DNA from 2 places in the Pseudonocardia nantongensis genome. Region 2 is predicted to be linked to the other one. Evidence: riboswitches for the same ligand, from Rfam matches in the RefSeq annotation. Region 2 holds a riboswitch; the other holds the start of a gene.
What was found. A riboswitch is a leader RNA that binds a small molecule or an ion and turns the genes downstream of it on or off. The one in region 2 is predicted to bind cobalamin.
Positions count from the first base shown of each region.

Region 1: another riboswitch for cobalamin. It lies ahead of metE (5-methyltetrahydropteroyltriglutamate--homocysteine S-methyltransferase); the one in region 2 lies ahead of ACLFMI_RS12030 (hypothetical protein).

Region 1 is NZ_JBKGXT010000005.1:224,888-230,240, forward strand. It holds gene ACLFMI_RS07840 (ABC transporter substrate-binding protein) at 1-1,380, opposite strand, end outside; gene metE (5-methyltetrahydropteroyltriglutamate--homocysteine S-methyltransferase) at 1,496-3,829, opposite strand; cobalamin riboswitch at 4,012-4,196, opposite strand; partial or broken gene ACLFMI_RS07850 (PDZ domain-containing protein) at 4,407-4,595, opposite strand; gene ACLFMI_RS07855 (copper chaperone PCu(A)C) at 4,767-5,294, opposite strand.
Region 2 is NZ_JBKGXT010000009.1:124,932-130,284, reverse strand. It holds gene ACLFMI_RS12035 (chloride channel protein) at 1-1,455, shown strand, start outside; cobalamin riboswitch at 1,475-1,648, shown strand; gene ACLFMI_RS12030 (hypothetical protein) at 1,685-2,056, shown strand; gene ACLFMI_RS12025 (DNA polymerase IV) at 2,149-3,618, opposite strand; gene ACLFMI_RS12020 (4'-phosphopantetheinyl transferase family protein) at 3,615-4,322, opposite strand; gene ACLFMI_RS12015 (NAD(P)/FAD-dependent oxidoreductase) at 5,005-5,353, shown strand, end outside.

The DNA.
Region 1 (5,353 bases), on a different contig from region 2:
CTCGGTGAACAGCCGCTGCCGCTGCTCGGGGTCGACGGTGCCGTCCAGCCGGTCGATCAGAGCGTCGTAGGCGGGGTTGCAGTACTGGTCGATGGCGTAGCTGCCGTCGCAGGTGTAGTCCGACCCGAGCGTGCTGGCCGCGTCCGGGAAGTCGGAGAGGTAGCTGCGCGAGTTCAGGAACATGTCGTAGCGGCCGGCGAGCACCTCGGGCTCCTGCGCCTCGTAGTTGCCCACCGTGATCTCGACCCGGACCCCGGCCGCGCCGAGCATCGCCTGGATGGCGTTCGCCAGCACGGGCAGCTCGGGGCGGTTCGGGAACGTCCACAACCGCACGGTCAGCGGGTTCTGCGGGCCGTACCCGGCCTCGGCGAGCAGCTGCGTCGCCCGCTCGACGTCCGCACCCGGCGGCGGGGTGGTCGCGCCCCACGGCACCGCGGCCCCGAACAGGTCCGATGCGGGCGCGGCCCCGCCGGCGAGCACCTGCTCGGCGAGCACCGGCCGGTCGATCGCGGCGGTCACCGCCTGCCGCACCCGGACGTCGTCGAACGGCGGTGCGGACTGGTTGAGCTGCAGTGGCACCGTGCGCGCCACCGGGTACTCGACGACCTCGGCGCCGGCCGAGCGGACCTGCTCCAGCTGGGCCTGCGGCAGCCCCTCGGCGAACTGGACGTCCCCGGCCTGCACCGCGAGCGCGCGGGCCTGTGGGTCCTCGACGTAACGCACGGTGACCCGGGCGGACCCGGCCGGCTCGCCCCAGTAGCCGTCGTTGCGGACCAGCACCGCGGAATCGGAGCCGTTGACCTCCTCGAGCACCAGCGGCCCGGTCGCCGAGCGCAGCACGTCCGGGGCGCCGCCGCCGGCGTAGGCGGCCGGGGCGAGGATCCCGAGGTTCCCGCTGGACAGGCGCACCGGCATCACGGGGTCCGGCTCGGCCGTGGTGATCCGGACGGCGTCGGGGCCGTCCGGGGCGACCGCGAAACCGATCCCGCGGATCGCCCGCGGCGGCGCCTCGACACCCGCGACGTAGCTCAGCGCGGTGACGACGGCGTCCGGTGTGAGCGGGGTGCCGTCGTGGAAGGTGACATCCGGGCGCAGCGTGAACCGCCAGGTGTTGCCCTGCTGCTCCCAGCTGGTGGCCAGCGCCGGCGCCGGACGGACCCGGTCGTCGACGGTGGTCAGGGTCTCCGCGACGCCGAGGGTCTTGAGCAGGGCGCCGTCGTCGGCGTCGAAGGCGTAGCCGGAGCGCGGCGGGAACGCCACCGCCACCGCCAGCTCGCCCTCCGGGGTGGGGGCACCGCCGCCGCCGGTACCGCAGCCCGCCAGCAGCAACGCCGCGGCCGTCGTCAGGGCGGCGAGCACGCGCGCCCCGGAACTCGTCACGATCACGACATACAACTACATCTGAGCAATTGTTCAGGCAATAGAACGTGAGGGATGCCCCCACGACGTCCGCCGTGACAGCCGGTCCGGCGGACGTCGCGGGAACGCACCGGCGTCAGCCGGTGGTCTGCGCGGTCGCGCGCACCCGCCGGGCGGCGGCGACCAGGTGGGTCAGCGCCTCGACGGTCTCGGGCTCACCCCTCGTCTTGAGCCCGCAGTCCGGGTTCGCCCAGAGCCGCTCCGACCCGATGTGCCGCAGCGCCGCGGTGAGCTGGCCGGCGAGCTCGTCGACGTCCGGCACCTCCGGCGAGTGGACGTCGTAGACGCCCGGTCCCAGCCCGCGCGGGACGCCCGGGCCCAGGTCGCCGAGCACCTCCATCCGGGACCGGGCCGCCTCCACTGTGGTGACGTCGGCATCCAGGCCGTCGATCGCCCCGACGACCTCTCCGAACTCCGAGTAGCAGAGGTGGGTGTGGATCTGGGTGCTGTCGGTGACTCCGCCGACCGCCATCCGGAACGAGTCCACCGCCCAGTCCAGGTACGGCTGCCGGTCCCGCTCGTGCAGCGGCAGCAGCTCGCGCAGCGCCGGCTCGTCCACCTGGATGATCCGGATGCCGGCGGACTCCAGGTCGACCACCTCGTCGCGCAGTGCCAGCCCGACCTGCCGCGCGGTGTCGCCGAGCGGCTGGTCGTCGCGCACGAACGACCAGGCCAGGATGGTGACCGGGCCGGTCAGCATGCCCTTGACGTAGGACGTCGACAGCGACTGCGCGTACGTCGCCCAGCCGACCGTGATCGGCGCCGGGCGGGACACGTCCGAGTGCAGGATCGGCGGGCGCACGCAGCGCGAGCCGTAGGACTGCACCCAGCCCAGCTCGGTGGTCGCGAACCCGTCCAGGTTCTCCGCGAAGTACTGGACCATGTCGTTGCGCTCGGGCTCGCCGTGCACGAGCACGTCCAGGCCGATCTCCTCCTGGAGCCGCACCACGCGGGCGATCTCCCGGCGCATCCGGTCGGCGTACTCGTCCTCGGTGATCTTCCCGGTGCGGTGCGCCTGCCGGTCCTTGCGGATCTCGGACGTCTGCGGGAAGGAGCCGATCGTCGTCGTCGGCACGTCCGGCAGGCCGAGCGCCGCGCGCTGGGCCTTGGCCCGGACGTCGCCCGCGCCGCGCCGGTAGTGGTCGGCGCCCAGCTCCACGAGCCGGGACCGCACGGCCTCGTTCCGCCGCGACGCCGCGGCCACCCGTTCCCGGGTGGCCTTCGCCGCATCGAACTCCGCGGCGACCGCGGCGCGGCCCTCGTGCAGCGCACGGCCCAGCAGCACCACCTCGTCGACCTTCTGCCGGGCGAAGGCCAGCATGTCGACGACGTCCGCGGGCAGCGCGGTCTCCACCGACAGGTCGTAGGGGACGTGCAGCAGCGAGCACGACGTCGAGATCTCCACCCGGCCCGCGACATCGACGAGCCGGGACGCGGTGGCCAGCGCGGCGTCCAGGTCGGTGCGCCAGACGTTGCGCCCGTCGACGACGCCGGCCAGCACCCGCTTACGCCCGATCCCCTCGACCGACTCGATGCCGTCGAGGTCGGAGCGCCCGGCGACCAGGTCCAGGGCCAGGCCCTCGACGCCGGTCGAGGCCAGCACCGGCAGCGCCCGGCCCAGCTCACCGAAGTACGAGGCGACCAGCACCTTCGGCCGCCGCGGCCCCGCGGCGATGCGGTCGTAGGCCTTGCGCAGGGCCGCGATCTCCTCGTCGGTCCGGTCCGCGGCGAAGGCCGGCTCGTCGAGCTGGACCCACTCCGCGCCGGCGTCGGCGAGCTCGGTCAGCAGGTCGCGGTAGACCTCGACCAGCGGACCGAGCAGGTCCAGCGGGCGGAAGCCCTCCGGTGCCCCCTCCGCCGGCTTGGACAGCAGCAGGAAGGTCACCGGCCCGACCAGGACCGGACGGGTGAGCACGTCGGAGCGCAGGGCCTCCGTGAACTCGTCGAGCGCCTTGCGGCTCTCCGGGGCGAGCCGGGTGTCCGGCCCGATCTCGGGAACCAGGTAGTGGTAGTTCGTGTCGAACCACTTGGTCATCTCGCAGGCCGGGGCACCGGTCCGGCCCCGGGCCATCGCGAACAACCGCTCGAGCGGGTCGGCGCCGATGCTCGTTCCCGCTCCGCTCCTCTCGGTGATCCCGGCGAACCGCTGCGGCACCGCCCCGACGGCGAGCGCGGTGTCGAGCACGTGGTCGTAGAACGAGAACGTGTTGCCCGGGATCTGGTCCAGCCCGGCGTCGCGGAGCCCGGCCCAGGTGTCCCGGCGCAGCCCGGCCGCGACCTCGTGCAGTGCGGAAGCGTCGGTGCGACCGGCCCAGAACGACTCGGTGGCGCGCTTCAGCTCCCGGTTCGGCCCGATGCGCGGGTATCCCAGAACGGTGCTTGCGGTACCCGACTCTGATGTGATCGTCACAACCCTCTCTCCTCGCGAGCGCGTGTGGCGGTCCGTGGCGCGGGGAGGAGACGAGGGCGCGGCCGGGCGGTCCGTCCGCCGGGCACACGATGCGCCGGCGGGCACGGCCGTGCCCGATCACTCCGCTCGGCCCTCCCGCGAGGCCACGGATCGGCGCGCCGGTCGGCGCGCGCACCGATGGCAGGTCTTCGGACTCACGGGCACGGGCGGCGGAGCCGCCCGTGAGTACTTATCGCGGTCCGGACCGCGACAAGTACTCACATGCCTACTGGCCGTCGCTTCCCGGGGATGGCGCTCCCAGTGCTCGTGACGGTGGTCGTTCCCGTTCACCGCTGCGGGGCAGTCCCGGACTCGCACCGGGTTCCCTCTTGCCTCGCCCACGACGTCCCCTCGCGGGGCCGCGCCGGCGAACCGTCGGCGGGACCGACCCTAGGCCAGAGATCCGGGACAGGCCACCCGAGCCGTTCCGGTGTCGTTCCGGCACGTCACCCCACGGTATCGCGCCCCGCGGGCCCGACACGCTCGCGCGTTCGCGGTGATCACCGGCCGGTGCCGGCCCCTGGACCCCGGGCGGTCGTCACGGACCGGTTTGGGCACCGATGGCGATCGGCAGGTCGACCCGCTGCCCGGCGCGCTGCACGCCGATCGAGGTGGCCTGCTGCGGTTCGGTCTCGCGCAGCGCACCGATCAGGTCCTCCACCGAGGTCACCGGTCGGTCCCCGAGCGCGACCACGACATCCCCGGCGGACGCCGGCAGCGGCTGCCGGCTCGCCGGGGACGACCGCGGTCACCAGGGCGCCGGACTCGGCGGCGACCCCGAGGCCGCGACGGATCTCCGGGGTCAGACGAGCCAGGCGGACGCCGAGATAGGGGTGGGTGGCGGTGCCGTCGGCGAGCAACTGCCCGGCCGCGACCGCCGCCGTGCCGCGCCACGCGCTCATCGCGGCGCCCGCGGGTCCGCCGGAGTGCCCGAGAGGTCGCCGACCTCCGGCAGCGGGTAGACCGCCGATTCCTCGGCCCGCGGCGGGAGGAGCTGCGGGTTCTCCACCGGAAGCTCCAGCACCAACGATCCGGCCCGGGCGAAGGTGAACTCCACCGGATAGGTCATGGCCGCCCGCAACGGCTCGGTGAGGCCCAGCAGCGAGATCTCGATCGCGCGTGCCCCGGGGACGGTCACCGAGGCGACCGCCCGGTCGTACCCGGCGACCAGCACCTCCCCGGCCGCGACCCGGGTATCCCCGGCGACGCGGGCCGACCGGGCGATCGGGCTCTGCACCTCGATCAACCGGTCCGGCTCCGGGACGCCGGGGACCGCCCCTGCCGCGTCGTGGACGATCGTGAGCTGCAACGACACGTCCTGTCCTGGCCGGTAGAGGGCGTCCCCGGCCACCGAGCGGTCGTCCGCCCCGAACTGGGCGTCACGGATCGCGATGCCGCCGACCCGGCCCTCGGCACCGTTGGTCATCGTCACCTGTGCCGCGGTCTGCGCCAGCTGGCCGGCACCGCATCCGCTGAGGAGAACTA
Region 2 (5,353 bases):
CCGCTGGTCCAGCGGTTCGCGCCGGAGGCCCGCGGCCACGGCGTCCCCGAGGTGATGGTCGCCGTCGCCCGCAACGGGGGCCGGATCCCGGCGACGGTGGCCGGGGTGAAGGCGCTCGCCTCCGGGATCTGCATCGGCACCGGCGGCTCGGTCGGCCGGGAGGGCCCGATCGTGCAGATCGGCTCCGCGCTGGGCTCGGCGATCGGGCAGTGGCTGCGGGTGCCCTCCACCCGGATGGTGCTGATGGTCTGCTGCGGCGCCGCCGGCGGGATCTCCGCGACGTTCGACGCGCCGATCTCCGGTGTGGTGTTCGGGCTGGAGCTGATCCTGCGCTCGTTCAGCGCCGAGGCGTTCGGCGTCCTGGTGATCAGCTCGGTGACGGCCAACGTCGTCGCGAAGCTGATCGCGGGCGACACCGCGATCCTGACCCTGCCGCACTTCGAGCTCGGCAGTGCCGCGAGCCTGCCGCTCTACGCCGTGCTCGGCCTGCTCGCCGGGCTGCTCGGCTGGGCCTTCGCGCGGATCCTCTACGTCGTCGAGGACGCCTGCGACCGGGTCTGGCGCGGCCCGGAGTGGCTGCGCCCCGCGGTCGGTGGCCTGCTCCTCGGCGCCCTGCTGCTCGCGCTGCCGCAGATGTACGGGGTCGGCTACCCGGTGCTGGAGAACGCGATCGAGAGCCGGTACGCGCTCGGGTTCCTGCTGCTCCTGGTCGTCGGCAAGATCCTCGCGTCCAGCCTGACGATCGGGATCGGCGGCTCGGGCGGGGTGTTCGCGCCGTCGCTGTTCGTCGGCGGCACCGCCGGCACCGCGTTCGGGATCGCGGCGAGCGCGGCGTTCCCGGCGCTGGACCTGAACCCGGGCGCGTTCGGCCTGGTCGGGATGGCGGCGGTCTTCGCCGGGGCCGCGCACGCGCCGATCACCGCGGTGCTCATCGTGTTCGAGCTGACCGGCGACTACGCGCTGATCCTGCCGCTGATGGCGGCCGTCGTGCTGGCCACCGGGCTGAGCAACCTGGTGTCGCGGGACACGATCTACACGCTCAAGCTGTTGCGGCGCGGGATCGACATCGCCGCCGACACCCCGGTGGACGAGGCGCTGCGCCGGGTCACCGTCGGCGAGCTGATGCGGCCGGTCGAGGGCGCCCTGGTGCCGCGGGGCACGCCGCTGGTCGACGAGCGGCCGGCCGCCGGGACCGGTGTCGCGAGCGACGGCCCGGGCCCCGCCCCGGCCGATCCGGGGCCGTCCGTGCTCGGCGCCGACGCCGCCCCGGCGGATCCGGGGCTGCCGGTGCTCGGCGCCGACACCCCCGTCCGGGACGTGCTGGACCTGCTCGCCCGGCACCGCGGCACCCGGCTCGCGGTCCGCGACACCCCGGACGGCCCGGTGCGCGGCACCCTCGCCGAGCACGACGTGCTCGACCACCTGCGGGGTGTGGGGTCGGCCGGGATCGGTTGACCGTCGTCAGTCCGCGTGATGGGCTCGACCCGACGACGGTGGCAGGAAGCCGGTGCGAGTCCGGCGCGGTCCCGCCACTGTCATCGGGGAGCGTGTCCCCAGCACACGGTCACCGCCGCGGACGCGGACGGGAAGGCCGGGGGCGCGTGACGATCCGGGAGCCAGGAGACTGCGCCGTCGTCGCACGATTCCCGCGCTGAGGGCGAGGACCCCTCGAGGAGGACCTGCGATGAACCCCGTCCTGTCGGTGCTCGGCACCGCAGCCGACCCCGCCACCGGCCCCGCCGACCCGCTCGCGGAGGCCGACACCGTGTTCACCTTCCCGCCCCGGGCCGACGATCCCGAGTCGGTCGCCCTGTTCTACGCCGAGGCGTGGCGGGTCGAGCGGGTCACGCCGCGGGACGCGGTCGCCCGGGTGTCGGCGTGGGCGGCGAGCCGGTCGGCCGGTGCCGCGGTGCTGCTGGTGTCCGGCGACCCCGCCGCCGACGCCGCCCTCGGCTCGGTGCTCGACGGCCTGACCCGTGCCGTCCCGGAGCTGGACGTGCGCGTCCCGGCCGGGGCCCGGGTGGCCCCACCGCACCGCAGCCCGCTGATCGGCTGACCCCCGCCCGCCGCGCCGGGTGTCCGCCGCCGCGCCGGGGTGTCCGCGCGCACGTGCTGGCACGCCCGGGCCCGGCCGGCGGTGCGGCGTGCTCACGGCCCAGGGCGCCAGCTGTCCAGCGGGTCGGCCCGGGTCAGCTCGGGGTCGGCGGCGTCCAGCGTCCGGGTCCGCCCCGGCCCGGTCACCGCGGTCTCGAAGCGCACGGTGACCCGGCCGTGCCCGGCGCCCTGCACCCAGCCGTGCCCGTGCTCGGGGTGCCGCACGTCGTCCCCGGCCCGCCACGGGCGCTCCGGCTCCGGCGGGCCCTCGCCGTCCGGCCGGGTCGGACCGGGGGCGATCCGGGCGCCGTTCGCGTCCTCCGGCGGGCCGAAGCCACCGTCGTCGACGGTCACCTGGTCCGGCTCCACCGGCTCCTCGACCGGGGTGCGCGGGAGCCCGTTCGTGGTCGGGTCGACCGGGGCCGCCGCCCAGCCCTGCTCGGAGGGGACGGCGTCGAACAGGGCCAGCGGTGGCTCGTCGTCGAACCCGGACACCGACACCCCGAGCAGCCGCACCCCACCCTCGCCGACGGCGGCGTCGGCCAGCCGGCGGGCCATCGCGGACAGCGTCGAGAGCTCCCGGCTGGCGAACGGCGTCGTCTCCGACCGGGTCGCCGTCACGAAGTCCCCGGTGCGCGCCTTGACGGTGACGGTCCGGGCGGCCCGGCCGTCGGCGACCAGCCGCCGGTGCACCGCGGCGACGATCGTCCCGATCGCCTCGTGCACCGCGCTCATCGCCGTCAGGTCGGTGTCGAACGTGGTCTCCGCGCTGATCTGCTTCGCCGCCCCGCGCGGGGCCACCGGGCGGTCGTCGATCCCGCGCGCCAGCCGGTGCAGCTCGGTGCCCATCGCGGTGCCGAGGATCCCGGCGACCTCGCGGGTGTCCATCGCGGCCAGCTGCCCGATCGTGTCGATCCCGATCTTGCGCAGGGCCTCGCCGGACACCGGTCCGATGCCCCACAGCGACCGGACCGGCAGCGGCGCGAGCACCGCGTCCTGCTCGGCGTGCGCGACGACCAGCAGCCCGTCCGGCTTGGCCAGCTCGGAGGCGATCTTGGCGACCTGCTTGCCGGACCCGACCCCGACCGAGGCCGGCAGGCCGGTCCGCTCCCGCACCGCGGCCCGCAGCTCGGTCCCGAACCGGTGCACCTGCTCCGGGTCCGCCCCCGCGAGGTCCGGCGGCTCGAGGAACGCCTCGTCCACCGACACCGGTTCCAGCACCGGGGACGCGCCGGACAGCACGCCCATCACCTCGTCGGAGATCGCCTTGTAGAGCGGGAACCGGGGCGGCAGCACGGTGGCGTGCGGGCAGCGGCGCCGGGCCTGGCCCATCGGCATCGCCGAGCGGGCCCCGAACACCCGCGCCTGGTAGCTCGCCCCCGCGACGACCCCGCGCGGCCCGAGCCCACCGACGAGTACGGGCCGATCGGCCAGTGTCGGGCGGGTGAGCTGCTCGACGGAGGCGAAGAACGCGTCCATGTCCAGGTGCAGCACCCAGCGTGCGGGGGCGGCCGGACTGCTCACCCCCGCATTGTCGCCCGGCGCACCGACAGCACCGCGTCGCCGTCCGCGAGCTCGACCGGCGGCGTGGCCGGACCGGGCCCGGCGACCGCGCCCGGGTGGTCGTCGTGCGGGGTGGCGACGTCGGCGACCCACCAGTCGCCCGCGACACCGGACCACTCCAGCACCCGTGGCGGACCGTCCGGCGGGCTCAGCGTGAGCGCGTCCATCGGCAGCGTCAGGCCCTCACCGGTCGCCTTGAGCAGCGCCTCCTTGCGGGTCCAGGTGACCAGGAACGACGCCGGCTCCAGCGGGTGCGCGGCGCGCTCGGCTGTGGACAGGGCGTGCTCGGCCAGCCCGTCCAGTCCGGACAGCGGGCGGTGCCGGTCGACGTCGACGCCGACCGGGCCGGTGCCCACCGCCACCCCGACCAGGTCGCCGGAGTGGGTCAGCGAGAACCCGGGGTCGTCGCCGCGCGCCGCCAGGCGGGGCTTGCCGTGCGGCTTCCCGCAACGGCAGGTGCGGTCCATGTCCAGGGTGACCGGGTCGGCGTCCAGGCGGCCGGCCAGCACCAGCCGGGCCAGGGCGTGCGCCGCGAGGTAGCGGTGCCGGTCGTCGTCGCGGCGCAGCGCAGCCATCCGCTGCTGCTCGTGCGCGTCGAGCAGGGCGGCGAGATCGGGCCGCGCCGACGGGTCGATCGGCCGGGCCCACCAGACGGTGACGGTCACCCCGCCACCCTGGCACGCCGCAGCCCCGCCCCGCGCTCGCCTGCTTGCCGCACCCCGTTCCCGGGTGCCGCACCCCATGCGTGGGGTGCGGCACCGGGTCGTAGGGTGCGCGGCCGGTCAGCCGGAGCGCCGCGCCGCGAAGTCCGTGCGGATGTGCGCGGGCTTGGCGTGCGGGGTCGGCCCGTGTTGCGGGGCGCTACCGGGCCGGACGCGTGGTCGGCGGTGCGGCCCCGGCGGGCCGCCCGCCGTTCCGCGCGGTTGGCCGGGCGATCCGCAGCCCCGGTGGGCTGCTCGCCGACGGCCTGCGTGTCGAGGCCGGCCGGGGCCTCGGCGGCCGTGGTCGTGGTCGTGCTGGGTCGGGTGGTGCGCATACGGGCCTCCTGCGTGGCTGGTCGCACCCGCTCGGGTGCTGGTGACGGTGGGACGCGAGGGGCCGGCGACGACGTGCGGGTCCGGAGGCGTGCCGGTGCGCGGGGCGCGCATGCGGGCGCGGTCGGTTCCGGGCCGGGACGGACGTCACGGGCCGGCGGCGGGATGCGGGACTCCCCGGCCGCGACCCGCCCACGGCAGGTGTCGGCGCGGGCCCCGCGGGCCGCTCAGAGGAACCGGATCAGCATGGCCGGAACGGTAGGACCACCGCAGCGGGCGGCGCCACCGGTTTATCCGGCTACCGTCGTGGGTGATGGACGGGGACACGGATCTGGTGGTGGTCGGCGGCGGGATCGCCGGCGTCTCGGTGGCCTACGAGCTCGCGGCGCACGCCCGCGTGACGCTGCTGGAGGCCGAGCACGACCTGCCGGTGCACTCCACCGCCCGCTCCGCGGCCACCTACATCCCCGGGCACGGGGCGGGCCCGTTCCGGGCGTTGATCGACGCGTCCGGGCCGCGGTTCGCGGTGCTGGAACGCGAGCTGGACACCCCGCCGCTGCTCGCCCCGCGCCCGGTGCTGACCGTGGCCGAGGACGACGAGGCCGTCGCCGCCCTGGCCGCGACCCTGGACGAGCAGCGCGGCGAGCCGGGTGCCCCGGTGC